4 regions of the Methylobacterium sp. HMF5984 genome follow, and region 2 is predicted to be linked to each of the others. Evidence: predicted binding sites of a transcription regulator. Region 2 holds the regulator's gene; each other region holds the start of a gene.
The links. Region 2 encodes LexA, which represses DNA repair genes until DNA is damaged. Its sites were predicted from a motif close to TGTTCNNNNTGTGTTCNG; they were not measured.
Positions count from the first base shown of each region.

Region 1 (7,422 bases), 800 kb from region 2:
CGGCGGATCGCGACCTCGTCGACGCTGCTCGGGCTCGCCGCCTCCGCCCTCCTCGTGGCGCTGCTGCTGCCGCTGTCGGACCCGCTGCTGCGGGCGATCGGCGCGGAGGGCGAGACGCTGACCGTGGCCGAGCGCTTCCTCTGGATCGCCCTGCCCTCGAACGTGCTGATGGGCCCGGGGATGATGTTCTCCGGGCTGCTGCGCGCGGTCGGCGCCGCGCGCCAGGCGATGTTCGTGACGCTCGGCGGCGCGCTGGTGACGGTGGGGCTCGATCCGCTGCTGATCTTCGGGGGCGGGCTCGGGGTCGACGGGGCGGCGATCACCACCTGCGTGGCGCGCGCCACCTTCGCGCTGATCGGCTGGCACGGGGTGCGCCAGCACCGGATGCTGGCGCCCGCGAGCCTCGCGGCGACGGTCGCCGACGCGCCGCTGGTGTTCCGGATCGCGCTGCCGGCGGTGCTCACCAACCTCGCGCCGTCTGTGGCGAGCGCCTTCCTCGCCCACGTGCTGGCCCGCTACGGCGCGGTGGCGGTGGCGGCCAACGTGGTGATCGACCGGCTCACCCCGGTGGCCTTCGGCGGGCTGTTCGCCCTGTCGGGCTCGATCGGCCCGATCCTCGGCCAGAACTGGGGCGCCCGCCGCTTCGACCGGATGCGCGGCGTGCTCCGCGACGGCGCGCTCGTGACCTTCCTCTACGTGGCGGTGGTGTGGGCCGCCCTGGTGCTCGCCCGCGGCCCGCTGATGCGGCTATTCGCGCTCGACGGGGTCGCCGCCGACCTGTTCGGCTTCTTCTGCCTCGTCAGCGGCGGGGTGTGGTTCTTCAACGGCCTGCTGTTCCTGGCCAACGCCGCGTTCAACAACCTCGGCTTCCCGTTCCGCTCGACCCTGCTCAACTGGGGCCGGGCGACGCTGGGCACGATGCCGCCGGCGCTCGCGGGCGCCGCCCTGTACGGGCCGCGCGGAGTTCTCGCCGGCGTCGGCATCGGCTCGCTCGCCTTCGGGCTGGCCGGCATCCTGATGGCCGCCCGCACGGTCACGCTGCTCGAGCGCGACGTCGTGGTGCCGGCGCGCGCGCCCGATCCCGAGGCGAGCGTCGCCGCCGGCCCGGCCCATGGCGGCGCGCTGGTGTAGCGCGCCGCGTCGCGTCGGCGGGCGCGACATCCCCGGGCATCCCGGCCGGGACGCGATCCCCGGTGGATGCGCGGCACCGATCGCGCCGGGACGCGCCCGAACGTTGGCCGGCAACTGGCCAGCGGCGTCGATAAGGGTCTAGACTTGGAACGCGCGGCCCGCGATGCGGTCTTCCGCGCGGCGAACAGACCAAGGCCGCGTGATGTTCAACCCGCTCGACATGCTTCAGGCCCAGAACGGCGCCGGGATGCAGAGTGTGGCGCAGCAGTTCGGCCTCACCCCCGAGCAGACGCGCCGGGCGATGGAGGCCCTGATGCCGGCCTTCGCGCTCGGGCTGCAGCGCAGCGCCGTCCCCGACCCGACCGGCCTGTCGCAGATGTTCGGGCTGGCCGGCGCCCGCCCCGCCGCCAGCCCGGCACCCAGCCCGGCCGAGACCATGCTCGGGCAGATGTTCGGCTCGCCGGCCCTCACCCAGGCGATCCTGCAGCAGGCCTCCTCGGCCAGCGGCGTCGGCTCGCAGGTGCTGCGCCAGATGCTGCCGATGATGGCCGGCGCGGTGGTCGCGAGCATCGTCCACATGCTGCTGAACCAGCAGGCTCCGGAGGCCAAGCCGGCGCCCGCCCCGGCACCCTCGCCGTTCGCAGTCGCGCCGGGCTGGGCCGAAATGATGAAGGCGTTCGTCCCGGCGCAGGCCGCGCCGGAGGCGCAGAAGCAGGCCGCCAGGCCCCCGGTCTCGAAGCCCCAGGTCTCGAAGCCCGCGCCGAAGCCGGAACCCGATGCCGCCGGCGGCATGTTCCAGCAGATGCTGAAGACCGGCGCCGAAGTTCAGGAACAGAACGTCAAGGCGATGCAGGGCCTGTTCGAGGCGTTCTGGGCCGAGGCCGATCCGGCCAAGGCGGCCGCGGCCAAGCCCTCGGGCACGACGCCGAACGCCGACCCCGCCTCGGAGCCGGACGCGTCGCACCGGTCGCGCAAGGGCCGGCCGGGGACGCGCTGAGGTTGGTCAGTTCTGGCTGACCGCGTTTCCGATGGTCTGGTAGACGGTGCTGACCTTGGACGCGTAGAGGCGCAGGCTGCCGACGATGGCCAGGAAGACCAGCCCCGAGATCAGGGCGTACTCGATGCTCGTCGCGCCGCGCGCGTCGGCGGCGAAGCGACGCTTCGCCGGCACGGCTCCGGCCCCTTTCGACAGTTCGACGACCGTCCTCGACATCGATGATCGCCTTCCTCGGCCGAACCGGCACACGGCGACCCTACCCGCGCGACCTTGAGGATGTTTTAACTCGATCGGCGACGGGCGACGGTCGCGGCATCCGCCGAAGCAGGATCCGTGCGACCGGCCGTTATGCGGGTCCCCCCCCGCTTGCGGCGAGAGGGGATGGGCGCTCGGGCGACCCGTCGGGAGCGGGCCCCGCGGGCGCCTTCGCTCCGCTCAGCCGTGGCCGGCTTCCTTGCGCAGGGCGTCGATGCGCTTGGAGGCCTCGGCCTTGTCGATGTCGGGATCGAACGCCTCGGGCTCCTTGGTCTCCTCCGACAGGGTCTTGAGATAGGAGGCCTGCGCACCGGTCATCGGCTCGCCGCCGGTGGTCCACTGGTCGGGATCCTTGATCTGGTTCGACACGTCCTTCGGGTCGGTCTTCGGGTTCTCGTTCGAAGCGGACTTCGTGTCGGACTTGGCGTCGGACTTCGAATCGGACTTCGCCGTGGTCTTGGCAGCGGCCTTGGTCATCGGGCACTCACGCGTTCATGGAATGTTCCGTCAGAACGCGGCCCGCATCCCCGAGGTTCCCCGCCGGCCGGAACCGGCGGGGGATAAGACGCCTGAGGCCGCGCGCGCCTTCAGGCTGCGCGCGCCTGCGGCTGCACCTCGGCGAGGTAGTCGTCCATCAGCGTGCGGGTGATCGCGCCCGGCGCGAACCGGTAGGGCCCGATCTCGGAGACCGGGGTGACCTCGGCGGCCGAGCCGGTGATGAAGCATTCCGAGAAGTCGGCCATCTCCTCGGGGCGGATGCGGCGCTCGGTGACCGCGAGGCCGCGGCGGCGGGCCAGCTCGATCACCGTCTGCCGGGTGATGCCGTTGAGGAAGCGGTCGGCGGTGGGGGTGTGGATCGCCCCGTCGCGGATGAAGAACACGTTGGCGCCGGTGCACTCGGCGACGTTGTCCTCGAAGTCGAGCATCAGCGCGTCGGCATAGCCCTTGTTCTCAGCCCGGTGCTTGGAGATCGTGCAGATCATGTACAGGCCCGCCGCCTTCGAGGCGCAGGGGGCGGTGCGGGGATCGGGCCGGCGATACTCGGCAATGTCGAGACGGATGCCCTTCATCTTGGTGGCGGCGTCGAAGTAGCTCGGCCATTCCCAGGCGGCGATCGCCAGGTGGATGGTGTTGCCCTGGGCCGAGACGCCCATCATCTCCGAGCCGCGCCAGGCGACCGGGCGGAGATACGCGTCCTGCAGGCCGCTGACCTTGAGCACGGCCTCCTTGGCCGCGACGATCTCGGCGGCCGAATACGGCACCGCGAAGTCGAGCAGCTCGGCGGAGCGGCGCAGGCGCTCGGCATGGGCGAGGCTCTTGAAGATCACCCCGCCATAGGCGCGCTCGCCCTCGAACACCGACGAGCCGTAATGCAGCCCGTGGCTCAGCACGTGGATCTTGGCGTCCCGCCACGGCACCATGGCGCCGTCGAACCAGATGGTGCCCTCGCGCTCGTCGAACGGGATCACGGACATGGGAACGTCTTCCTGGAAATCGTCGCGGCCCGCGCAACCTGCGGGCCCTTCGGCGGGGACGATGTCGATGGGCGCGCATGCGGGCGGCGCCGGCGGGGTTGACGGGTACCAACCGGCCTGGAATATGTCAACGACACTGACGTATATCGCGCGCACGCTCCTCCTTCCCATCCTCTCCGCTCCGACGTCCTTCGCGCCGACGTTCGTCTCCTCTCCCGCCCTTCGCGCCGCAACCGGACCCGGGCCGCACGTGACATCTCCCGCCCTCCGCGAACGCAAGGACGCCGCCGAGCCGGCCGCCGCCTGCAGCAGCGACGACCTGATCGAGCTCCTGTTCTTCGCCTATCGCGACTTCGTCGGCGATCCGGACCGGATCCTGGCCGAGTACGGCTTCGGCCGGGCGCACCACCGGGTGCTGCACTTCGTCGACCGCTATCCCGGCCTGACCATCGCCGAATTGCTCGACATCCTGCGCATCACCAAGCAGAGCCTCAACCGGGTGCTGAAGGACCTGATCGGCCAGGGCTACATCGCCCAGCGGCCCGGCACCCAGGACCGGCGCCAGCGCCTGCTCACCTGCACGCCGAGCGGCGCGGCGCTGGCCGCCGACCTCACCCGCGTGCAGGCGCGGCGGCTGGCCCGCGCGCTGGCCTCGCCGGAGGATGCGGCCGCCCCCGAGAGCTTCCTGATGGCGATGATCGAGCCCGACGAGCGGGCGGTGGTGCGCCGCCTGATGGCCCGCCGCGGCGGCGGGGCCGCCTGATGGCCGCCCATGCCCGCACCGAGCTCTCCGACGGGGCGCCGCACGTCCTCGTGGTCGACGACGACCGGCGCCTGCGCGAGCTGCTCGCCCGCTACCTCGCCGAGCAGGGGTTCCGCGTCACCGCCGCCGCGAGCGCGGCCGAGGCGCGGGCCAAGGCGCAGAGCCTGGTCTTCGACGCGATGGTGCTCGACGTGATGATGCCGGGCGAGGACGGCTTCGCCTATGCGCGCAGCGTGCGCGAGACCTCGCGCGTGCCGATCCTGATGCTCACCGCCCGCTCCAACCCGAACGACCGGGTGATGGGCCTCGAGATCGGCGCCGACGACTACCTGCCGAAGCCGTTCGAGCCGCGCGAGCTGACGCTCCGGCTCACCAACATCATCAACCGGGCGTCGGGCCCGCGCCGCGACACCGGCACCGGCGACGTGGTGACCTTCGGGCCGTTCTCCTACCGGATCGAGCGCGGGGAGCTGCGCCGCGAGGACGAGATGATCCGCATCACCGAGCGCGAGCGCGAGATCCTGACGATCCTGGCCGGCGCCCACGGCGCCAACGTCGAGCGCGAGGTGCTGGCCGGAGGCGGGGGCCTCGCCGCCGAGCGCACCATCGACGTGCAGATCAACCGCCTGCGCCGCAAGACCGAGGTCGACCCGGCCAACCCGACCTTCCTGCAGACCGTGCGCGGGGTCGGGTACCGGCTCGCGGTGGATTGAGGGGCGATGGCGCCCCTCAGATCTCGATCTCGGTCCCCACCTCCACCACCTGCCGCGTCGGCAGCCCGAAATGGGCGCCGGTGCGCTCGGCGTTGCGCTTCATGAAGGCGTAGAGGCCCTCGCGCCAGCTGTGCATGCCGGGGTTGGTCGGCGACGGGATGATGGCCTCGTGGCCGACGAAGTAGGTGATATCCTCCACGAACTCCGCCGGCAGCAGGCCGCTCGCCACCGCGCATTGCAGCCCTTCGGGAATCGAGGCCGTCTGCATGAAGCCGTAATGCAGCACCACGCGCTCCATCCCGGGCGTGTATTTCGAGATCGCCTTGCGGATGCCCGAAGCCACGAGCGTCACCTCCGCGCGCTGCGACGCCGGCACGATCGGCTCCTCCTCGTAGATCACGGTGATCAGGAGGATGCGCTCGTGCAGGCAGCGGCTGCGCTCGACCAGGCGCCCGAGCGCCATCGGGATGCCCTCGCTCGCCGCCGAGAGGAAGGCGGCGGTGCCGGGCAGCGTCACCGGCGGGTGCGAGGCGAGGCGGGCGAGGAAGGCGTCCTCCTTCTGCCGCAGCGGCTCGCGCACCGCCTCCAGCACCCGGTTGCCCTTCATCCAGGTCAGCATCAGGAAGGCGACCGAGAAGGCCAGCACCAGCGGGAACCAGCCGCCCTCGAGGAGCTTCGCGCTGTTGGCCGCCAGGAACACCAGGTCGATGGCGAGGAAGAAGCCGTTGACCGCGAGCACCGCGGCGAGGCCGTAGCCCCAGCGCAGCGCGATCAGCGCGGCGAGCAGCGTGGTGATGCCCATCAGCGCCGAGACGGCGATGCCGTAGGCGCCGGCCAGCGCATCGGAGGAGCCGAACAGCACCACCGCGACGAGGGTGGCGAGCGCCAAGAGCCAGTTCACCGCCGGCACGTAGATCTGCCCGCGCTCGTGCTTGTCGGTGTGGACCACCCGCATCGCCGGCATGAAGCCGAGCTGGATCGCCTGCTGCGTCAGGGAATACACCCCCGAGATCACCGCCTGCGAGGCGATGACGGTGGCCATGGTGGCGAGCGCCACGAGGGGATAGTGCGCCCAGTCCGGCGCGAGCCGGTAGAACGGGTTCTCGATCGCGTCCGGCTCGGCGATGAGCAGCGCGCCCTGCCCGCAATAGTGGATCAGCAGCGCCGGCAGCACGAGGCCGAACCACGCGGTGCGGATCGCCGGCGCCCCGAAATGCCCGAGATCAGCATACATCGCCTCGCCGCCGGTGACCGCGAGGAAGGCCGCGCCGAGCATCAGGAACGAGACGTGCCAGCCGGCATGGACCAGGAAGTCGACCGCCCGCCACGGGTTGACCGCCGCCAGGATCTGCGGCGCGTGCCAGATGCTCGGGATCGCCAGCAGCACCAGGACGGAGAACCACACCAGCATCACCGGGCCGAACACCCGGCCGATCACCGCCACGCCCTGCCGCTGGACCAGGAACAGCCCGATCAGGATCAAAATCGTCAGCGGGACGACGAAGGGGCTCAGCACCGGCGCGTCGACCTTCAGGCCCTCGATCGCCGACAGCACCGAGATCGCCGGGGTGATCGCGCCGTCGCCGTAGAGAAGCGCCGCGCCGACGAGCCCGACCACCAGCAGCAGCGCCTGCCAGGTGCCGGCCTTGGCGTGGCGGGCGCCGAGCAGCGCCAGCATCGCGACGATGCCGCCCTCGCCGCGGTTGTCGGCGCGCAGGATCAGCACCGCGTATTTCAGCGAGACGATCAGGATCAGCGCCCACAGGATCAGCGAGACCGCGCCGGTGGCCGCCGCCGCGACCGGCGCCCCGCCGGAGATGCCGGCCTTCACCGCCTCCTTGAAGGCGTAGAGCGGGCTGGTGCCGATGTCGCCGTAGACGACCCCGAGCGCCCCGAGCGTCAGCGCCGGCCCGGCCGCGTGCCGCACCGCCCCGGGCTTTCGCGCCACCGGGGCGACCGGGAGCGCACGCTCCTGCGAAGGGCTGACGGCTCGGCTCACGGACACGCCCCTCGGATCGAAGATCGGCGCGAGGCTGCCTGCATCCGCGCGGCCGTTCAAGATGCCGGTGCGGGCGAATGCTGTGGGAA
Region 1 covers NZ_JBJFLN010000001.1:5,400,963-5,408,384, forward strand. Annotated here, with positions in the region: gene ACFZ8E_RS26315 (MATE family efflux transporter) at 1-1,131, shown strand, start outside; gene ACFZ8E_RS26320 (DUF937 domain-containing protein) at 1,334-2,128, shown strand; gene ACFZ8E_RS26325 (Flp family type IVb pilin) at 2,135-2,302, opposite strand; gene ACFZ8E_RS26330 (DUF3072 domain-containing protein) at 2,564-2,860, opposite strand; gene ACFZ8E_RS26335 (branched-chain amino acid aminotransferase) at 2,971-3,858, opposite strand; gene ACFZ8E_RS26340 (MarR family winged helix-turn-helix transcriptional regulator) at 4,109-4,621, shown strand; gene ACFZ8E_RS26345 (response regulator) at 4,621-5,334, shown strand; gene ACFZ8E_RS26350 (potassium transporter Kup) at 5,351-7,282, opposite strand.
Region 1: ACFZ8E_RS26330 (DUF3072 domain-containing protein) is a predicted target of LexA. The motif match lies at 2,873-2,890, and genes of this name have one in related genera.

Region 2 (7,422 bases):
GAGCCGTGCCGCCATGCTGTCCCCCGATGCCCCGACGTCAGGCGCAACGCTGTAGCGGAGCCGGCCCCTTCCCGTCGAGGTTCAGGCGAACAGGGCGTCGATGTCGTCCTGCGCCGTCGCCGGGCCGTTCGGCTGCGGGCCGTTGAGGAGCAGGCGCTGGGCGCGCTCGTTGCGCTCGGCCTCGGCCGGGTCCTGTCCGGCGGCGTCCCGCGCCCGCACCGCGCTGGCGAAGCGCGCGAGCCGCAGCTCGAACTGCTGCAGGGCGGCGACCACCTTGCCGATGCGCTGGCCGGTGATGTCCTGGAAGGCGCAGGCCTCGAAGATCGTGCCGATGCCGCTCTCGACCGCGGCGCGGTATTCCGGCCCGTCCGGGAGCGCCAGCATCGACTCGGCCGCCTCCATAATGGTGTTGGTGGCGCCGGCGGTCGCGGCGAGGACGTTGCCGAGCTCCTCGTGCGCCATCGGGATGCGGTCGTGCGTCAGCTCGTTGGCGCGCAGGGCCGCGATCTCGTCGCGCACGTGGGCGATGTAGTCCGCGATCTCGATCAACTCGGACACCATGGTCGCCGGGTTGATCGTCGCGCCGAGCGGTCTTTGCAAACCCATCGTCAGCATTCCTCCGCGTGTCGGCCCCGAAAGGTCGGTCAGGCGCCGCAGACCGCCTCGATCTTGCTCTTCAGGGTCGCGGCGTTGAACGGCTTGACGATGTAGTTGTTCACGCCGGCCTTCTTGGCGGCGATGACGTTCTCGGTCTTCGACTCGGCGGTGACCATGATGAACGGCGTGGTGCGCAGGCCCTCGTCGGCGCGGACGTGGCGAAGCAGCTCGTAGCCGGTCATCGGCTCCATGTTCCAGTCGGAGATCACGAGGCCGTACTTGCGGCCCTTGAGGCGCGCCAGCGCGGCCGTGCCGTCGGAGGCGTCGTCGACCTCCTCGAAGCCGAGCTGCTTGAGCAGGTTGCGGATGATGCGAACCATCGTCTGGTAGTCGTCGACGACCAGGATCGGCATGCTGAGATCGAGGGCCATGGTCAAACTGCTCCGGTGTCTCCGAATCGCCGGCTCCGCCGTCGGCGTCGGTCACGCAATGTCGGGAGGCGCTGTCGCTGGTCGCACCTCATGCCCGGGACCTTACGCCGGGCGGCATTGCGAAGCGGTTAATCGCGCTGCGATCGGCGCACCCACTCGGATAGGCGGCGCGGCCGCCTTTACCGACGCGCTCGGCTGCGTGATGACGATGCCCCCAGCCGCGACGTCGCCCGGACGCCGCGGCAGAGCGGGCAGCCCGCCGGCACCGGCCCGGCCGCGGAGAAGGATCGCCGCCCCATGCGCAAGGTCGTCATCAGCGAGTTCATGGACGAGGCCGCGATCGCGGCGGAGCTCGCCGGGTTCGAGACGCTCTACGATCCGACCCTGGTCGACCGGCCGGACGCCCTGCGCGCGGCGCTCGCGGGCGCGTCCGGGCTGATCGTCCGCAACCGCACGCAGGTGCGCGCGGGCCTGCTCGCGGCGGCACCCGACCTCAGGGTGGTGGGCCGCCTCGGCGTCGGGCTCGACAACATCGATCTGGCCGCCTGCGCCGCCCGCGGGATCGCCGTCCATCCCGCGACCGGCGCCAACGACGGCGCGGTGGCCGAGTACGTGATCGGCACCGCGTTGCTGCTGCTGCGCGGCGCCTACGGCGCGAGCGCGCAGGTCGCCGCGGGCGCGTGGCCGCGCAACGCGCTGATGGGACGCGAGATCGCCGGCAAGCGCCTCGGCCTCGTCGGCTTCGGCGCGATCGCCCGCGAGACCGCCCGCCGTGCGGCGGCCCTCGACATGAGCGTCGCCGCCTTCGACCCGCACCTCGCGTCCGACGACGCCGCATGGCGCCCGGCGCACGGCGCGGTGGCGAGCCTGACCCTCGACGCGCTGGTCGCAACGAGCGACGTGCTCTCGCTGCACGTGCCGCTGACCGAGGCGACGCGCGACATGATCGGGCCGGCGGCGATCGCCCGGATGCGGCCGGGCGCGATCCTGATCAACGCCGCCCGCGGGGGCGTCGTGGACGAGGCCGCGGTCGCCGCGGCGCTTCGGTCCGGGCACCTCGGCGGGGCGGCGCTCGACGTGTTCGCCCAGGAGCCCGTGGACGCCGCGGGCGGCGCGGCGCTGATCGACGTGCCGAACCTCATCCTGACCCCGCACATCGCCGGCGTGACGCGGGAATCGAACGTGCGCGTCTCGGCGGTCACCGCCCGCGCCGTGCGCCGCAGCCTCGAGGGCTGAGCCCCGCAGCGCAGCGATCGAAAAGGGGCTCGGCGCGCGACGAAATTCAACGCACCGGTCGGATCGGCCGATGAGAACCCTTGCGGAACACTTGACGAACGTTTAACGTGTTCGTGTTTTGTTTCTGCGGCTCCACCTTCGTGTGGCCGCGCATTCCTGCGAGCCGCGCCGATGCTGACCCGTAAACAGCTGGATCTCCTGCGATTCATCGACGAGCGGATGCGCGAGGACGGTGTTCCGCCGTCGTTCGACGAGATGAAGGACGCCCTCGATCTCAAGTCGAAATCCGGCATCCACCGGCTGATCACCGCCCTGGAGGAGCGCGGCTTCCTGCGCCGGCTTCCGAATCGGGCTCGGGCGATCGAGGTGCTGCGCATGCCCGACGGCGCCGGCCGCTCCAGCGCGCCCGCCCCGGTGCCGGCAGCTCCCGCCGCGCCGCGCCGGTTCACCCCGAGCGTGGTCGAGGGCGGCCGCTCGAAGGCCGTGCCGCCGCGGCCTTCCACGACGCAGATGGTCGACGACAGCGGTCGCGCGGTGTCGATCCCGGTGATGGGCCGGATCGCGGCCGGCACGCCGATCTCGGCGATCCAGAACCAGAGCCACGCGATCACCATGTCGCCGGACTTCCTGGCCGGCGGCGAGCACTACGCCCTGGAGGTCCGCGGCGACTCGATGGTCGAGGCGGGCATCCTCGACGGCGACCTCGTGGTCATCCGCAAGCAGGACACCGCCAACACCGGCGACATCATCGTGGCGCTGATCGACGACGAGGAGGCGACGCTGAAGCGGCTGCGCCGTCGCGGCTCGTCGATCGCGCTCGAAGCGGCGAACCCGGCCTACGAGACCCGCGTGCTCGGGCCGGATCGGGTGCAGATCCAGGGCCGCCTGGTCAGCCTCGTGCGCCGTTACTGAAGGGTATCGCCCGGCATCTCCGGGTTCGGGCCGTCCGCGGTCGGATCGTCGGGTGCCGGGTCGGCCTCCTCCGCCCGGGGGGGCGGGGCGGCCATGCCCTGGAACGGGACGTCCTTCGGCTTGGGCTCGGCCGCGGGCGACGATCCGCCCGCTGCCTCGTCATCCGTTCCCTGGGGCGGGGGACGGACCATCGCGGGGCGCCACGGCAGCGTCCGTCCCGGCTCATGCGTGTCGGCCAGAATGAAGCCATTCGGCTCGACGCGGATCGCCACGGCGCCGTGGCTGGCGAGGTAGGCGCGATCGATGACGAGGGCGGCGGCGCAGCCCGGCGGTGCGGCGAGCGCCGTGATCAGCACCGAGGCCTTGGCGCAATCCTGCGCGAAGCCGCGGCGATCCTTCAGAAGCGCCACCGCGCGCCCGTCGGCCAACCGAAGCGTGCATCCGATCCGATCGCAGGCGGGACCGCCCGTCGCCTGCGCGCCCGGCCTGCCGTCGCCGTCGGCCTTCAGCCACTGCTCCAGCACGAAGTTCGACGGGCGCCCGAGGGCGACGAGGCTGCCGTCGGCGCGGCGCACCGCCGCCCCGCTGCCCTGGCGGTCGACGTAGATGTCGTAGCGGGCCGGCATCGTCGCTAGGCCGAGCCCGAGCAGCGCCGGCGGCAGGGCGAGCCAGCGAAGGCGCGAGACCGGGAGCGTCGCGAGCAGCAGCCCCGCGGCGAGGCACCCGAGCGCGGCGGTGCCGAAGGCCGGGACCACGACGTTGGCGCGCCCGAGCCCCTGGATCCAGCCGGAGATGGTCAGCATGCCGCGCACCGCCAGTCCCATCAGCCACCAGACCGGCTGGTCGAGGGCGAACGGGTAGGCGACGATGCCCAGCACCGCCGCCGGCATCACCGCGAGCGAGACCAGCGGCAGGGTGAGCGCGTTGCCGATCAGCCCGTAGGGTTGGACGGTCTGGAAGTGGTAGGTGGCGAAGGGCGCGGTCGCGACCTGCGCCACGAGCGTCGTGCCGAGTGTGCCGACCACCGTCGTCAGCGACAGCGCGATCAGCCGGCCGATCCGCCCGGCCCCGTCGCGGCGGAACATCCCTCCATCGATCAGGCGGGCGCAGGCGATGAGGCCGGCCACCGCCCCGAACGACATCTGGAAGCTCGGGCCGAGCAAGCCTTCCGGCTCGTGCGAGAGCGCGATGAGCGCGGCGAGAGCGAGGTTGCGCATGCTGAGCGCCGGGCGATCGACCAGGATCGCCCCGAGCATGATCAGGGTCATCACGAGGGAACGCTCGGCCGCGATGTCCCAGCCGGAGAAGACGCAGTAGGCGGTGACCCCGACCATCGCCAGCGCCGCGGCGATCTTCTTGATCGGCCAGGCCAGCGCCAGGAACGGCACCAGGGCGAGGCCGGCACGGACGAGCCAGAACACGACCCCGGCGGCCAGCACCATGTGGAGCCCTGAGATCGAGACCACGTGGTAGATCCCCGCCGCCCGCAGCGTGTCGTTGGTGGCCAGCGCGATCAACCCGCGCTTGCCGGTCACCAGGGCGGCGGCGACGGCGCCCGCCTGACCGCCGTTGGCGTCGGTGATCCTGCGGGTCAGCGCGTTGCGAGCGTCGTCCACGGCGGCCGCGAGCCGGAGCGACCACGGCACCGGCTCGGGCGGCGGCTTCACCGCGATCTTGCCGAGGAGCGAGCCGACCGCGCCGATCCCGCGGAAGTAGGCGTCGCGGGCGAAATCGTAGCCGCCGGGGCGGGCCGCCTCGGGGGGCGGCAGCAGGCGGGCGGTGGCGGCGATGAAGTCGCCCGGCCGCAGGGGCGGCGCCTTCTTGAACGAGACGCGCACCCGGACCGGCCGCTCGGCCGCGGCCATCGTGCCGAGGCTCGCGACCCGCACCACCAGGCGGGCGCCCTCCTCACGCTCCTCCAGCGATTCGATCAGGCCTTCGAGCGGCGCGATGATGGTGCGGGTCAGCACCGGCGCCGCCACCTGCGCGACCCGCAGGGCGCTCGCCGCGAAGCCGAGGAGCGCCGCCATCAGCCCGAGGGCGACGGCCAGCGCCGCGGGCCGGGCACCGAGGAACGGCAGGGTCGCGGCGCAGGCGCCGGCTGCGACGAGGGGCGCCCAGAGCGAGGGCATGCCGTCGGTGGCGGTGAAGAACGCGAGGATGCCGGCGCCGAAGGCGACCGCGAGCCAGGGAAACAGCCGCCGCTGCTCGGCCTCGATCGCGAGCCCGCCGACGACCCAGCCGCGCACGGCCGGCCCGAGCACGGCGGGCGACGGGAAGCGGCCTGATGCCGACGTGGCGACGGCCCGTCCCGTCGATCGTGCGATGTCCCGCGCCATGATCGGCACACCGGTCGGCGCGAAACGGCTGCGCCGACCCGATTCTTAACGCATCCGCGAGGGCGTGCTAGAGCCGTCCGGGCCGGGTCCGGGCGCAGGTCCCCAGCTTCCGTGCGTCGTCGGGGACGACGAACCGCCTTTCCCTCCGTCGCAGAGCGATCTAGACGCGCGCAACCGGATCGGCCGATCCGTGCCGCGGCCGCGTTCAGGGTGCTCCTTCAGCCCCGTCACCAGAAGATCCATCGTCCGATGTCGTCACCCGTCGTCACGCGCTTCGCGCCCTCGCCCACGGGCTACCTCCATATCGGGGGCGCCCGCACGGCGCTGTTCAACTGGCTCTACGCCCGCCGGATGGGCGGCCGGATGCTGCTGCGCATCGAGGACACCGACCGCGAGCGCTCGACGCAAGGGGCGATCGACGCGATCCTCGACGGGATGAGCTGGCTCGGGCTCGATTGGGACGGCGACGTGGTGTTCCAGTACGCCCGCGCCGAGCGCCATCGCGAGGTCGCCGAGAGCCTGCTCGCCTCGGGCAACGCCTATCGCTGCTACGCCACGCCGGAGGAGCTGACGCAGATGCGCGAGCAGGCCCGGGCGGCGGGCAAGCCGCTGCGCTACGACGGGCGCTGGCGCGACCGCGACCCGTCCGAGGCACCGGCCGGGGTAAAGCCGGTGATCCGGCTGCGCGCCCCGAGCGAGGGCGAAACGATCGTCGACGACGCGGTGCAGGGCCGCGTCACCTGGGCCAACCGCGATCTCGACGACCTCGTGCTGCTGCGCTCGGACGGCAACCCGACCTACATGCTCGCCGTCGTCGTCGACGACCACGACATGGGCGTCACCCAGGTGATCCGCGGCGACGACCACCTCACCAACGCCGCGCGCCAGAGCCAGATCTTCTCAGCGCTCGGATGGGAGGTGCCGAGGATGGCGCACATCCCGCTGATCCACGGGGCGGACGGGGCCAAGCTGTCCAAGCGCCACGGCGCGCTCGGCGTCGACGCCTACCGCGACCTCGGCTACCTGCCGGCCGCGCTCCGCAACTACCTCGTCCGCCTCGGCTGGAGCCACGGCGACCAGGAGGTGTTCTCGACCGAGGAGATGGTGGCGGCCTTCGACCTGAAGGCGATCGGCCGCTCGCCGGCGCGGTTCGACTTCGCCAAGCTCGAGAACCTCAACGGCCTCTACATCCGCGGCGCGGCGGACGCCGACCTCGTCGACGCGATCGAGCGCATCCTGCCGAACGTCGGCCCGGAGCGCGGCCTCTCGGCACCGCTCGCGCCGGCCCTTCGCGAAAAGCTCGTCGCGGCGATGCCGGGGCTGAAGGAGCGGGCCAAGACCCTGATCGAGCTGCTCGACAGCGCCTACTATCTCACCGCCGCGCGGCCGCTGGTGCCGGACGAGAAGGCTTCCGCCCTCCTCACCGACGAGGCGCGCGGGCGGCTCGCCGCGATCCTGCCGGCGCTGGAAGCCCTGCCCGACTGGAACGCCGCCGCGACGGAAGCGGCCGTGCGGCACTTCGCGGAGACCGCCGGCCTGAAGCTCGGGCAGGTCGCCCAGCCGCTGCGCGCGGCGCTGACCGGGCGCACGACCTCGCCGCCGCTGTTCGACGTGATGGCGGTGCTGGGACGCGCGGAGAGCCTCGCCCGTCTCGGCGACGGCATCACGAAGGGTTGAGACCGCCGCCGCAGCGCACGCGCGGCCCGGTTTTCGCTTGGCGTCTCGACGTGGTTGTCATCCGCCCCGTTGCTGGCGCTCGGCCGATCCGCTAACCCGATGGGCTTGTGAGCACCTGCAGCAAAATGCCGGTGACTTCGGGTCCCGGGCGGCGCGGAGCGCAGCCTGGGCCGGCTTCGATTCGTTGCCAGGAAAGGGTCCACGTTCCATGAGCGCAGCCAGCACCATCA
Region 2 covers NZ_JBJFLN010000001.1:4,605,653-4,613,074, forward strand. Annotated here, with positions in the region: gene ACFZ8E_RS22255 (creatininase family protein) at 1-15, opposite strand, end outside; gene ACFZ8E_RS22260 (protein phosphatase CheZ) at 82-606, opposite strand; gene ACFZ8E_RS22265 (response regulator) at 645-1,028, opposite strand; gene ACFZ8E_RS22270 (NAD(P)-dependent oxidoreductase) at 1,326-2,264, shown strand; gene lexA (transcriptional repressor LexA) at 2,436-3,176, shown strand; gene ACFZ8E_RS22280 (ComEC/Rec2 family competence protein) at 3,170-5,515, opposite strand; gene gltX (glutamate--tRNA ligase) at 5,765-7,192, shown strand; gene gltA (citrate synthase) at 7,401-7,422, shown strand, end outside.

Region 3 (7,422 bases), 1.7 Mb from region 2:
CTGATCTGCGGCGGCGCCTTCGCCGCGGCCCAGTTCGGCATCTCGAACTACGTCAACCCGTGGATCGTCGACATCGGCGCCTCGATCGCGGCGATGGGCGCCCTGGTGCTGTTCCTGAAGGTCTGGAAGCCGGCCGCGATCTGGACCTCGCCGGCGCTGCGTGGCAACGACCCGTCGATCGGCTACGGCGCGCCGCGGCCGGTGGCGCTCGGCGCCGGGGTTCCCTCCGACCTGCCCCGCGCCCCGGCCGCCACCGGCCGCACCGCCACCTCCGCCGAGATCGCGCTGGCCTGGCTGCCGTGGATCATCCTGTCGGTGATCGTGGCGATCTGGGGCACCGGCTGGTTCAAGGCCATCGTCAACCCGATCTTCACCTGGAAATACGAGGTGCCGGGCCTGCACAACGTGATCATGAAGGTGCCGCCGGTGGTGGCCAAGGCCCATCCCGAGGGCGCCGTCTTCCTGTTCACCTACATGTCCTACACCGGCACCGGCGTGCTGATCGCGGCGCTGATCTCGGGCCTGATCATGCGGTTCTCGCCCGTCCGCCTCGTCACCGCCTACGTCGAGACGATCTGGGTGCTGCGCTACTCGCTGATCACCATCGCGGCGATGCTCGCGCTCGGCGTGCTCACCCGCTACGCCGGCGTCGACGCGACGCTGGGCCTGGCGTTCGCCGGAACCGGCATCCTCTACCCGTTCTTCGGCACGCTGCTCGGCTGGCTCGGCGTCGCGCTGACCGGCTCCGACACGGCCTCCAACGTGCTCTTCGGCGGCCTGCAGAAGATCACCTCGGAGCAGCTCGGCCTGTCGGGCGTGCTGATGGCCTCGGCCAACTCGTCGGGCGGCGTGATGGGCAAGATGATCGACGCCCAGTCGATCGTCGTCGCCTCCACCGCCACCGGCTATTTCGGCCAGGAGGGCAAGATCCTGCGCTTCGTGTTCTGGCACTCGATCGCGCTCGCCTGCCTGGTGGGCGGGCTGGTGATGCTCCAGGCCTACGTGCATCCCTTCACCGCGATGGTGATCCACGTTCCGTAGCCTCGCGCCCGAGATCGCCGGCGACACCAAAAAAGCCCGCCCCCTGCGGAGGGGGCGGGCTTTTCCTTTGGCGCAGTCTGGCGACGGGGGAGGGCGGCCTCAGGCCGCCCGCACGCCGGCCAGGAAGTGGTCGACCGCGCCGCGCAGGTCGCCGGCCTGGCTCGACAGCGCGCTCGCCGCGGCGAGCACCTGGGCCGAGCCGGAGCTCGCCGTCCCGGCCGCCTCGCTGACGCCCCCGATATGCTCCGACACCGCGCGGGTGCCCTGCGAGGTCTGGGCGGTGGTGCGGGCGATCTCGCCGGTCGCGGCCCCCTGCTCCTCGACCGCGGCGGCGATGTCGCCGCCGATCTGGGCCAAGCGCCGGATCACGTCGGTGATCCCGCTGATCGCCTGGACCGAGGCGTCGGTGGAGGTGCTGATCTCGACGACCTTGGCCGTGATCTCCTCGGTCGCCCGGGCGGTCTGGCCGGCCAGCGACTTCACCTCCTGCGCCACCACCGCGAAGCCGCGTCCCGCCTCGCCCGCACGGGCCGCCTCGATGGTGGCGTTGAGGGCGAGCAGGTTGGTCTGGTCGGCGATCTGCGAGATCAGCCCGACGATCTGGGCGATGCTGCCGGCCGCCGTGGCGAGCCGCCGGACCTCGCCGGCCATGCCTTCGGCGTCGCGCTCGGCCGCCGCCGCGAGGTCGGCCGAGGCCGTGACCTGGGTGCCGATCTCGGCGACCGAGGCCGAAAGCTCCTCGGTCGCCGCCGCCACCGTGTCGGCCGAGAGCGCCGCCTCGTGCGACGCGCGGGCGACCTGAAGGCTCAGCGACGAGGCGTCCCCGGCCGCCCGCGTCATGCCGTGGGCCGCCGCCTCGAGCTGGATCGCCGCCGCCGAGACCGCCTCGACGATGCCGCCGACCCGGTCCTCGAACCCGTCGGCGAGATCGAGCGCCGCCGCGCGCCGGGCCAGCTCGGCGTCGGCCGACATCCGCTCCTGCGCCGCGCGGCTGCGGCGGCGCTCGGCGACGTTGTCGCGGAACTCGATCGCCGCGGCGGCGATGGCGCGGACCTCGATCGGGCCGCCCTGGGGAATCGCCACGTCGTCGTCGCCGCGGCCGATGGCGGTGAGCGCCCGCGACATCCGGGTCAGCGGCCGGGCCACCGCGGTGCCGAGGCCGAAGGCGAGGGCGCCCGACAGCAGGAAGATCGCGAGCGCCGCCCCCGACCAGATCGCGAGCGCCCGTTCGGCCGTCGCGCGAACGCCGCCGGCCTCCGCGGCGAGGTCGGCGGTGAGGTGGTCCTCGACCGCCTTGAGGCCGTCGATGCGCTGGGTCGCGAGTCGGAACCAGAGCGGGGCGTCGCGGAAGGCCAGGGCCTCGCCGGGCATGGTCTCGAGGGCGACCTTGCGCAGGCGCGCCACCTCCCGCGCCGGGGCGGTGGCCTCTGCGGCATCGAGCAGGGCTCCTTGCGCCGGCTCCGTCCGGGACCGGAACAGGCTCTCGTAGGTGGCCTGGTCGGCCTGGAGGGTGGCGAGGCGGCGGATCCCGGCGAGGTCGAGGCTGCCGGCGGCGAAGGCGGCGGAGGCGGCGGCACGCTCCTGGCCGGCATATTCCTTCATCGTCAGGAAGGCGGCGTAGGAGGCGGCGTGGTTGGCGATCCCGACGGGGCCGATCACGCCCGACAGGGCGCGGACCAGCCCGAGGCCTTCGCCGATCAGGCCGGTATAGGCGGCGGCCGCCTGGGGCGCCGTCGGCTTCAGCGCGTCGACGGCGTTGCGCTGCGCGTCCAGGCCGTCGAGCGCCTGCGCGAAGGCGTCGGCCTTGCGGGTGAAGGCGGGGCCGTAGGCCGCCGCGCCGGCCGCGACGGCGGCGGCGAGGCCCTGGCGCACGGCGTCGGTGCGGGCGCGCTGCGCGACCAGCTCCGCCTTGAACTGCGACCCCTTCGAGGCGAGGAACAGGCTGGAGGCGCCGCGCTCGCGCTGGCCCTCGTGCGCGAAGGCGCTGATCCGCGAGGCGAGGCCGACAAGGTCCTCGACCTGGACCATCTCGGCGCGCTGCGCCATCCGGTCGGAGATCGCGACGCCGGCCACCGCGGCGAAGGCGAGGCAGGGCGCCAGCGCCACCGCCACGATGCGTCCCCGCAAGGACATCGGAACACCGGTCTTCATTCGCCCGCCCACTCCTCGTCTCGGGACCGTTTCGACGAGAACGACTGCGCTACAACCGGTAAAGGCGCCGTTGCCATCGCAGGTCGACGCGCTGTTCGAGCGTCTCGCAAGCGATCTTCGACGGCGGGAGACTGCCGGCACCGTATTCGCGGACCCGGACGACAGGACATCGGCGGGCGATGCGGACGCGTCGTCCGGGCGAGCCCCGGGCACGACTTCCGGACTTGCGCGAAGATCCGCGATCCCGCCGACGGATCGGGACGCGGCGGCATGCATTCCGGACGCCCGATCAAGACGCCGCGCCCGGCGCCGCCCTATCACGAGGCGCCGAGAGAGCGCGCGGCGGGTCGGCCGCGACGACGCCGGGCGTACCCTTGGGAGGCCATCATGATCCGTACCATCCTCGCCGCGAGCCTGCTGATCGCCGGCCTCGCCGCCGCCCCGGCCCAGACCGGCGACATGTCCTGCGCCGACTATCTCAAGGCCGACGCGCAGGCGCAGGCCTCGATGAGCGCCGCCGACAAGGCGATGATCGCCGCCGACCCGCAGGCGGCCGCGATGGACGCGAAGATGCGCGCCTACTGCAAGGCCAACCCGAAGGCCTCCTCGTCCGAGGCGGCGATGAAGGCGATGCAGTAATCCCGCCGGAAGCCGCGCGCCCGGCACGGGCGCGCGGTGATCCTGGTCGTCGGCCGCTCCCGAACGGGGCCGGCGCAGCGAGAAGATGCGGGCGGCCGCAGGGCCGGACGCGTCGCGGAACGAGGGCCGAGTTGCCCACGTACGCGTTTCGTTCTAGCAGACACGCGAGCATGCCGGGCCTGCGTCCCGCCCGCCGCACCTTGCCGAAGGCTTCGGACGGACGACATGACCCGGCGCGGCGGTCGCTTTCGCGATCGCCGGATCCCGCCCGTGTCGACGCCTCGAAAGACCGCCCCCGCCATGGCCAAAGCCGTCGCCGCCAAGACGCCTGCTGGCAACAAGACGCCTGCTGGCAACAAGACGCCTGCTGGCAACAAGACGCCTGCTGGCAACAAGACGCCTGCTGCCGATAAGACGCCTGCTGCCAAGACGCCCGCCGCGAAAGCGCCGCCCGCCAGGAAGCCCGCGAAGGCGAGCCCGGCCGCGCGGGCGGTCGAGGCCGGTGTCGACGCGAAGCTCGAGCGCCTGTTCGACCGCGAGACGCCGGCGGAGCGCGACCGCCGGGTGATCTCGGTGCGCGGCGCCCGCGAGCACAACCTGAAGAACGTCGACCTGACGATCCCGCGCGACAAGCTCGTGGTGTTCACCGGGCTCTCGGGCTCCGGCAAGTCGTCGCTCGCCTTCGACACGATCTACGCCGAGGGCCAGCGCCGCTACGTCGAGTCGCTCTCGGCCTATGCGCGCCAGTTCCTGGAGATGATGTCCAAGCCCGACGTCGACCAGATCGACGGGCTCTCGCCGGCGATCTCGATCGAGCAGAAGACCACCTCGAAGAACCCGCGCTCCACGGTGGGGACCGTCACCGAGATCTACGACTACATGCGCCTGCTCTGGGCCCGCGTCGGCATCCCGTACTCGCCGGCCACCGGCCTGCCGATCGAGAGCCAGACCGTGCAGCAGATGGTCGACCGCGTCCTGGCGCTGCCCGAGAAGAGCCGGCTCTACCTGCTCGCGCCCGTGGTCCGCGGCCGCAAGGGCGAGTACCGCAAGGAGATCGCCGAGTTCCAGAAGAAGGGCTTCCAGCGCCTGCGGATCGACGGCGAGTACTACCCGATCGACGACGTGCCGAAGCTCGACAAGAAGCTCAAGCACGACATCGACGTGGTGGTGGACCGGATCGTGGTGCGGGCCGACATCGCGAGCCGGCTCGCCGATTCCTTCGAGACGGCACTCGAGCTCGCCGACGGCATCGCCGACATCGAGTTCGCCGACGTGCCGGAGGGCGAGACCCGGGAGAAGATCACCCTCTCGTCGCGCTTCGCCTGCCCGGTCTCGGGGTTCACCATCGCGGAGATCGAGCCCAGGCTGTTCTCGTTCAACAACCCGTTCGGCGCCTGCCCGACCTGCGGCGGCATCGGCCACGAGATGCGGATCGACGCCGAGTTGGTGATCTCCGACGAGGCCCTGAGCCTCAAGCGCGGCGCCATCGGCCCGTGGGCGAAGTCGACCTCGCCCTATTACGGGCAGACGCTCGACGCGCTCGCCCGGCATTACGGCTTCAAGACCGACCTGGCCTGGTCGCGGCTTCCCGAGGCGGCGCGCGCGATCATCCTCTACGGCTCCGGCAAGCAGTCGATCCGCTTCGACTACGACGACGGCATGCGCAAGTACGCCGTCAACAAGCCGTTCGAGGGCGTGATCCCCAACCTCGAGCGCCGCTACAAGGAGACCGAGAGCGACGCCGCGCGCGACGAGATCTCGCGCTTCATGAGCGAGACCCCGTGCGCCGCCTGCGGCGGCAAGCGGCTGAAGATCGAGGCGCTCGCCGTCAAGGTCGCGATGGAGGATATCGGCGCGGTCACCGCGCTCTCGGTCAGCGAGGCGCACCGCTGGTTCTCGGCGCTGCCGAAGAAGCTGACGCAGAAGCAGAACGAGATCGCGGTGCGGATCCTGAAGGAGATCCGCGACCGGCTGTCGTTCCTGGTCGACGTCGGCCTCGAATACCTGACGCTGGCCCGCGGCTCGGGGACCTTGTCCGGCGGCGAGAGCCAGCGCATCCGCCTCGCCTCGCAGATCGGCTCGGGGCTCACCGGCGTGCTCTACGTGCTGGACGAGCCGTCGATCGGCCTGCACCAGCGCGACAACGAGCGCCTGCTCGGCACGCTGAAGCGCCTGCGCGACCTCGGAAACTCGGTGATCGTGGTCGAGCACGACGAGGACGCGATCCTCCAGGCCGACTACGTGGTCGACGTCGGGCCAGGCGCCGGCATCCACGGCGGCCGGATCATCGCGCAGGGCACGCCCGAGGAGGTGCTGGCCCATCCCGACTCGCTGACCGCCAAGTACCTGACCGGCGAGAAGTCGGTGCGGACCCCGGCCGCGCGGCGGAAGGGGCGCAAGGGCAAGCTCGGGGTGTTCGGCGCCCGCGGCAACAACCTCAAGAACGTCGACATCGAGATCCCGCTCGGCACCTTCACCTGCGTCACCGGCGTCTCGGGCGGCGGCAAGTCCACGCTGATCATCGACACGCTCTACAAGGCGGTGGCCAAGCGCCTGAACGGCGCGCTGGAGCATCCGGCGCCCTTCGACCGGCTCGAAGGGCTGGAGCACCTCGACAAGGTCATCGACATCGACCAGTCGCCGATCGGGCGGACCCCGCGCTCGAACCCGGCGACCTATACCGGCGCCTTCACCCCGATCCGCGACTGGTTCGCCGGCCTGCCCGAGGCCAAGGCCCGCGGCTACCAGCCGGGCCGGTTCTCGTTCAACGTCCGGGGCGGCCGCTGCGAGGCGTGCTCGGGCGACGGCGTCATCAAGATCGAGATGCACTTCCTGCCCGACGTCTACGTCACCTGCGACGTGTGCAAGGGCAAGCGCTACGACCGCGAGACGCTGGAGGTGAAGTACCGCGCCAAGTCCATCGCCGACGTGCTCGACATGACCGTCGAGGAGGCCGCCGACCTGTTCAAGGCGGTGCCGACGATCCGCGAGAAGATGGAGACGCTCAAGCGCGTCGGGCTCGACTACGTCAGCGTCGGGCAGCAGGCGACGACGCTGTCGGGCGGCGAGGCGCAGCGGGTCAAGCTCTCGAAGGAGCTGTCGAAGCGCTCGACCGGCCGCACCCTCTACATCCTCGACGAGCCGACCACCGGCCTGCACTTCCACGACGTCGCCAAGCTGATGGAGGTGCTCCACGAGCTCGTCGACCAGGGCAACACGGTGGTGGTGATCGAGCACAACCTCGAGGTCATCAAGACCGCCGACTGGGTGATCGACATGGGCCCGGAGGGCGGCGACGGCGGCGGCGTGGTCGTCGCCCAGGGGACGCCCGAGCAGATCGCCGCGTCGACGGCGAGCCATACCGGGCGCTTCCTGCGCGACGTGCTCGCCCGCCGCCCCGCGGCGAAGCCGGCCGCTTCGCGGGCGGCGGTGGCGCGGCCGGCCGCGGAGTAGGCGCGCCGCGCCCTTCCGCCTCCCGGCGATGGGGACATCCGCTCGGCAAGATCTGCCGAGCGGTCGCGCCGCGTCGGCGTCCGATTCGGCCTGTCTCGCGGCCGATCCGCCCGTCCGGGCACGGCCCGACCGTCCGAT
Region 3 covers NZ_JBJFLN010000001.1:2,935,235-2,942,656, reverse strand. Annotated here, with positions in the region: gene ACFZ8E_RS14250 (L-lactate permease) at 1-1,041, shown strand, start outside; gene ACFZ8E_RS14245 (methyl-accepting chemotaxis protein) at 1,141-3,174, opposite strand; gene ACFZ8E_RS14240 (hypothetical protein) at 3,580-3,831, shown strand; gene uvrA (excinuclease ABC subunit UvrA) at 4,132-7,284, shown strand.
Region 3: uvrA (excinuclease ABC subunit UvrA) is a predicted target of LexA. The motif match lies at 3,970-3,987, and genes of this name have one in related genera.

Region 4 (7,422 bases), 2.4 Mb from region 2:
ATCGACGAGGCGATCCCGGCCGAGCACTACAAGGCGGTCGCCGAGGTGATCGGCTTCGTGATGCGCCTGCGCCGCCGGGCCGCCTGACGGGTCCGTACGCACGGTTTGTCCACCTTCCTCCGTCAGGCTTCGCCGCGACCGACCGGAAGACAGCCCTTGCCGATCGGCGGCGTGAAGGCATAACCGGTCCTTCGTTTCTGGATTCAAGGCCCGATGGCGGATCTGAGTGGACCCACGCCCGTGGTTTCGGGCTCGATCGACCGGTCGGAACGGCCCGGGCGGGTCGGATTGCTGCTCGTCCTCGCCGGGCTGCTGGTCGGGGCGGCGATCGGCCTGTCGTTCGTGGCCAACGAGCAGGCGCAGTCACTGATCATCTGGCTGCTGGCGCTGCTGGCCATGGCCGGCGTGTTCTTCCTGTTCGCGATGGCGATCGGCGCGATCCAGCTCAGCGGGCAGGGCGGACGCGACGACATCACCAAGGCGATCGTCGACGCCGCCCCCGAGGCGACCGTCGTGGTCGAGGAGGGCGGCCGGCTGATCTACGCCAACGAGGCCTATCTCCACGTCGCGGGCGGCGACAGCTTCTCGACGCTGCGCCCGGTCGAGCGGATCTTCGTCGGCTCGCCGGAGGTGTCGGAGGCGATCTACCGCCTGTCCCAGGGCGCCCGCGACGGGCGCAGCCACGCTGAGGAGGTGCGGATGTCGCCGCCGCCGGCGGCGAGCGCCAGGGGGCGCGACTTCGCCTGGTACCGCATCCAGGTCCGCCCGCTGCCGCGGCCGGGACGGGCCGCCTCGCTGTGGACGGTCAGCGACATCACCGCCGAGCGCGAGCGCCAGGAGAACGTCTTCCAGGAACTCCAGCACGCGATCGACTACCTCGACCACGCGCCCGCCGGCTTCCTCTCGATCGATCCGACCGGGGCGATCGTCTACATGAACGCGACGCTCGCCGCCTGGCTCGGCTACGACCTCGCGGTCGTCGGCCCCGGCGGCCCGCACCTCTCCGAGATCGCGCCCGCCGCCGACGCGCTGATCCAGAATGCCGGGCTCCCCGGCGAGGTCCGCACCGACCGGTTCGACCTCGACCTGCGCCGCCGCAACGGCCACCCGATGCCGGCGCGGCTGTATCACCGCGTCGCCTTCGGCAAGGACGGCAAGCCCGGCGCGTCGCGGACCTTCGTCATCAACCGCTCGGCCGGGGCCGAGAGCGACGAGCCGCAGCGCGCCGCCGAGGTGCGGCTCGCGCGCTTCCTCAACAACTCGCCGATCGCGATCGCGACGCTGGACCGCTCCGGCCGGATCGCGCGGGCGAACGCCTCGTTCGCGCGCCTGTTCGGCACCCTGCCGCGGCACGCGGTGGCCGATTCGGCCGCCGGCGCCGAGGAGCCGAACGTCGCCGAATCGGTGGTCGAGCGCGACCGCCCGGCGCTCGATGCAGCGCTCGCCAAGGCGGCCAGCGGACTCTCCGAGATCGAGCCGATCGAGGTGATGCTGATGGGCAATGCCAACCGCTCGGCGCGGGTCTGGCTCAGCCCCGCCGGCGGGGAGGGCGCTCCGGGCCAGGAGCCGGAGGAGGCCGATCGCGAGCCGCTGATCCTCTACGCCCTCGACACCACGGCCCAGCGCCAGCTCGAGCAGCAGATCGCCCAGACCCAGAAGATGGACACCGTCGGCCAGCTCGCCGGCGGCATCGCGCACGACTTCAACAACGTCCTCCAGGCGATCATCGGCTACTCGGACCTGCTGCTCGCGAGCCACAAGCCGACCGATCCGGCCTTCCAGGACATCATGCAGATCAAGCAGAACGCCAACCGGGCGGCGGGCCTCGTGCGCCAGCTCCTGGCGTTCTCCCGCCGCCAGACGCTGCGCCCGGAGGTGATGAACGTCGGGGAGGCGCTCTCGGAGCTGACGCTGCTGCTGAAGCGCCTGCTCGGCGAGCGGGTCGGGCTCGACCTCAAGCACGGGCGCGACATCTGGCCGGTGAAGGCCGACGTGAACCAGTTCGAGCAGGTGATCGTGAACCTCGCGGTCAACGCCCGCGACGCGATGCCCGGCGGCGGCCGCCTGCTGATCCGCACCGCCAACGTGCTCGACCCGGGCGCCGCGGCGAAGCCCGACGGGCGCGGCGGCGCGCCGGCCGGCGACCACGTGCTGATCGAGGTGCTCGACACCGGCGAGGGCATCCCGGCCGACCTGATGGAGAAGATCTTCGAGCCGTTCTTCACCACCAAGGAGATCGGCAAGGGGACCGGCCTCGGCCTCTCGACGGTGTTCGGCATCGTCAAGCAGTCGGGCGGCACCATCGACGTGCAGTCGACCGTGGGTGAGGGCACGAGCTTCCGGATCTACCTGCCGCGCCACGAGCCGGCAGCGCTGCCCGAGCCGGCGCCGACGCCGGCGCTGCCGAGCCCGACGGCCGACGCGTCCGCTCCCGCCACCGCAGCGCAGGCGCCGGGCGAAAGCTTCGTCCTCGTCGGCGATCCGCCCGCGCCGCCGGCTCCGAAAACGCCCCCGCGAAAACCCTCGGCCGATCATACCGGGCAGGGGGTGATCCTGCTCGTGGAGGACGAGGATCCCGTCCGCGCCGTCAACAGCCGCGCGCTGTCGGCCCGCGGCTACACCGTGCTCGAGGCCGCCTCCGGCATCGACGCGCTGCACATCGTGCGCGAGGGCGGCCACCAGATCGACCTCGTCGTCTCGGACGTGGTGATGCCGGAGATGGACGGCCCGACCCTGCTGCGCGAGATCCGCAAGCACCTGCCGGAGCTCAAGGTGATCTTCGTCTCCGGCTATGCCGAGGACGCCTTCCGCAAGAACCTGCCAGAAGGCGAGACCTTCAACTTCCTGCCCAAGCCCTTCAGCCTGAAGCAGCTCGTCGAGACGGTGAAGGCGACGATGGCCGAGCCGTGAGGCGGCGGGCAGGCGCGGAAAAGGCTCCTCGGCGAGCCGATTCCGCCCTTGCTCGATGAGAACAAAACGGGTACATCAAATGCAGGTTCCAGCGCATTGAGATGCGCGCCCAACCCCTGCATAAGGATGCCGCACGATGGCTCAGGCCGCACTGAAAGTGGTGGAAACCCCCGGCATGGTGGACAAGGACAAGGCGAAGGCGATCGACGCCGCGCTGTCCCAGATCGAGCGGGCCTTCGGCAAGGGCTCGATCATGCGGCTCGGCAAGAACGACAAGGTGGCGGAGGTCGAGACCGTCTCCACCGGGTCGCTCGGCCTCGACATCGCGCTCGGCGTCGGCGGCCTGCCGCGCGGCCGCGTCATCGAGATCTACGGGCCGGAATCGTCGGGCAAGACCACGCTCGCGCTCCACACCATCGCCGAGGCCCAGAAGAAGGGCGGCGTCTGCGCCTTCGTCGACGCCGAGCACGCCCTCGACCCGGTCTACGCGCGCAAGCTCGGCGTCCAGCTCGACGACCTGCTGATCTCGCAGCCCGACACCGGCGAGCAGGCGCTCGAGATCACCGATACGCTGGTGCGCTCCGGCGCGATCGACGTGCTGGTGGTCGATTCGGTGGCGGCGCTGACGCCGCGCGCCGAGATCGAGGGCGAGATGGGCGACAGCCAGCCCGGCCTCCAGGCCCGCCTGATGAGCCAGGCGCTGCGCAAGCTCACCGGCTCGATCTCGCGCTCGAAGTGCATGGTGATCTTCATCAACCAGATCCGGATGAAGATCGGCGTGATGTACGGCAGCCCGGAGACGACCACGGGCGGCAACGCGCTGAAGTTCTACGCCTCGGTCCGTCTCGACATCCGCCGCATCTCGACCCTCAAGGACCGGGACGAGGCGATCGGCAACCAGGTCCGCGTCAAGGTCGTGAAGAACAAGGTCGCGCCGCCGTTCAAGCAGGTCGAGTTCGACATCATGTTCGGCGAGGGCGTGTCGAAGGTCGGCGAGCTGATCGATCTCGGCGTCAAGGCCGGCATCGTCGAGAAGTCCGGCGCCTGGTTCTCCTACAACAGCCAGCGGCTCGGCCAGGGCCGCGAGAACTCCAAGGGGTTCCTGCGCGACAACCCCGAGATCGCGGGCAAGATCGAGGCGTCGATCCGGCAAAATTCCGGGCTCGTCGCCGAGAAGATCCTGGAGAACGCCAAGCCGACCGAGGACGAGCTCGACGAGGGCGAGGCGTAGTCCGCACCGCCCCTTCGAAGCGGCACACCGAAACGAAGAAGCGCGCCGGCCCGGGAGGGCGGCGCGCTTCTTCGTTATGAAGCCCCGAATGGGGAATGCCGGACGGGCCGACGCCTCGGCTCAGACGGCGCGAAGGCTCACGCCGAAAAGCCGGCCGGCTCGAACAGGAAGTCGTCGATCGTCGGGATGCTCACGGAGAGCCCGGCATAGGCCGGCTTCGACAGGCGCCACGGCCGCTCGGCCCGGGCGCGGATCGCCTCCGAGGGACGCAGGCGGCGCAGCGAGCCTTCCGGCTCGACCTCCTCGACGGTGAGGAAGCCGTAGACCTGCAGCCGGGACGCGATCAGCTTGGTCTCGCGGTCGCCCGCCGCCACCGTGAGCGTCCCCGTGGCATAGACCGCATCCATCAGCGCGCGCTGCTCGGACCGGCGCCGGGCCTGGCCCTCGCGGACGCCGCCCTCGTACGGCAGAGGCCGGCCCGCGGCGGCGATCCGCCGGAAGGGGACGACGTTCTCGGCCGCACTCGAAACGCTACCCATACGCATCACCCTGACCGTCGCCACATCGCATGGTCGGGTGCGCATCGCGCCGTCCCGACGAAGCGGACAATTCGACGAATCGCTTTAATCTTCTGTGAGCGCTGTCGAAGCGGGCTGTGCCCGACCTGCCCCGATCCGGCACGGTGCGCCGCGCTGACGAGGTCGCCCACCCGACGAGCAAGCTCCGGCCTCGCGCGGGCTATGGGAGGTCGACGTGATCGGGAAACGCGTCCCGATGGGCGCGGAGGTGATCGCCACCCGCCCGAGCGCCGGCTGGAATAGCCGCCGCTAAGGTAACGCCGCGACCGGTCTGCACGGGCCCGACGGCACGAGCCGCGGCCTCGCCGTACGCAGACCACGACATTCGAACGTTCGCCGGGCGCGTGAACCGGCACGGAGACCCGGAGGCGGATCGCGTCGGGCACCCGTCCCGCACAAAACCTTAACCTCTCGTCGGATGCGAGATAATCGGCCGGAAACCATTGACCCCTCGGGCGATGGAGGCTAGAAGCGCGCCACTTCGAACGGCCCGGGGGCTGCTGACGAGGCTGAGCATCACGCTCATCCGTTCGTCGACGACGCGCCGATCCACCGTCGAAGGCTCACATCGCCTGACGTTCTCGTCAGATCAGTAGGTACGAGCGCGCCTGCCTTAACAGGGGTGCTCCTCTGCCGACAGCGCGCCAAGGGTCCTCACCGACCCCTGGCGCATATTCGTTTTGCGGATCTCCTTCGGGAGGTTCGTGGGCGGCTCCGCAGGGAGCCACGTTACGTCGCACGGGATCGCGCTTCGTCGCGATCCGGAGGAAGAGGGCACAGGATGCCGACGATCAACCAGCTGATCGCGCAGCCGCGGAAGATCCAGCGGAGCCGCAACAAGGTGCCGGCGCTCAACGCCTGCCCGCAGAAGCGCGGCGTCTGCACCCGCGTCTACACGACGACCCCGAAGAAGCCGAACTCGGCGCTCCGCAAGGTCGCCAAGGTCCGCCTCACCAACGGCTTCGAGGTGATCGGCTACATCCCGGGTGAAGGCCACAACCTTCAGGAGCACTCGGTGGTGATGATCCGCGGCGGCCGCGTGAAGGACCTTCCGGGCGTGCGCTACCACATCCTCCGCGGCGTGCTCGACACGCAGGGCGTCAAGAACCGCAAGCAGCGCCGCTCCAAGTACGGCGCCAAGCGCCCGAAGTAAGATCTTCCCGTCCGGACGTTTTGCCCGGGCGGCCGACACGGCATTCCACTGCCTCGTAAGGATGTCGCCGGCGCTCTTCAGGAGTGGCTCAAGGCGGCCTGCGCGAGGTGCTTAGATCCTTATCCCTCGGAAGTTCCGCAATGTCCCGTCGCCATTCCGCCGAGAAGCGTGAGATCATCCCCGATCCGAAGTACGGGGATATCGTCCTCACCAAGTTCATGAATTCGATCATGTACGAGGGCAAGAAGTCCGTCGCCGAGCGGATCGTGTACGGCGCCTTCGAGATCGTCGAGAACCGCGCCCGCGCCAACCCGATCGAGGTGTTCCGCGCGGCCCTCGAGAACGTCGCCCCGATGATCGAGGTGCGCTCCCGGCGCGTCGGCGGCGCGACCTACCAGGTCCCCGTCGAGGTCCGCACCGAGCGCCGGCAGGCGCTGGCGATCCGGTGGCTGATCCAGGCCGCCCGCGGCCGCAACGACCGCACCATGGTCGAGCGCCTCTCGGCCGAGTTCCTCGATGCCGCGAACAATCGCGGCAACGCCGTCAAGAAGCGGGAAGACACGCACCGGATGGCGGAAGCCAACCGCGCCTTCTCGCACTACCGCTGGTAAGCGGCCCGACGCCCCTTTCGGAGAGATCCCGATGCCCCGCACCCACGCGATCGAGGACTACCGCAACTTCGGCATCATGGCCCACATTGATGCCGGCAAGACCACGACCACCGAGCGGATCCTCTACTACACCGGCAAGTCCCATAAGATCGGCGAGGTCCATGAGGGCGCCGCCACCATGGACTGGATGGAGCAGGAGCAGGAGCGCGGCATCACGATCACGTCCGCCGCGACGACGTGCTTCTGGCGCGAGAAGCGCCTGAACATCATCGACACGCCCGGCCACGTCGACTTCACCATCGAGGTGGAGCGCTCGCTCCGCGTGCTCGACGGCGCGGTGTGCGTGCTCGACGGCAACCAGGGCGTCGAGCCCCAGACCGAGACCGTCTGGCGCCAGGCCGACAAGTACGACGTCCCGCGTGTCGTGTTCGTCAACAAGATGGACAAGATCGGCGCCGACTTCTTCAAGTGCGTCGCCGACATCATCACCCGCGTCGCCGGCAAGCCGGTGTGCCTGCAGCTGCCGATCGGGGCCGAGAACACCTTCAAGGGCGTGATCGACCTGATCAAGATGAAGGCGATCGTCTGGTCGGGTGAGGCGCTCGGCGCCAACTACGACGAGGAAGAGATCCCGGCCGACCTCAAGGATCAGGCGGTCGAGTACCGCACCAAGATGATCGAGGCCTGCGTCGAGCTCGACGACGAAGCCATGACCGCCTACCTCGACGGCGTCGAGCCGAGCGAGGAGACCCTTCGCAAGCTCGTCCGCCGCGCCGTGCAGCTGCGCGCCTTCCACCCGGTGCTCTGCGGCTCGGCGTTCAAGAACAAGGGCGTTCAGCCGCTGCTCGACGCGGTCGTCGATTACCTGCCGTCTCCCGCCGACCGCGGCGAGATCAAGGGCCTCGACTTCAAGACCGAGGAAGAGATCGTCCGTCACCC
Region 4 covers NZ_JBJFLN010000001.1:2,192,882-2,200,303, forward strand. Annotated here, with positions in the region: gene flhB (flagellar biosynthesis protein FlhB) at 1-87, shown strand, start outside; gene cckA (cell cycle histidine kinase CckA) at 214-2,910, shown strand; gene recA (recombinase RecA) at 3,047-4,141, shown strand; gene ACFZ8E_RS10500 (hypothetical protein) at 4,279-4,680, opposite strand; gene rpsL (30S ribosomal protein S12) at 5,501-5,872, shown strand; gene rpsG (30S ribosomal protein S7) at 6,013-6,483, shown strand; gene fusA (elongation factor G) at 6,515-7,422, shown strand, end outside.
Region 4: recA (recombinase RecA) is a predicted target of LexA. The motif match lies at 2,968-2,985, and genes of this name have one in related genera.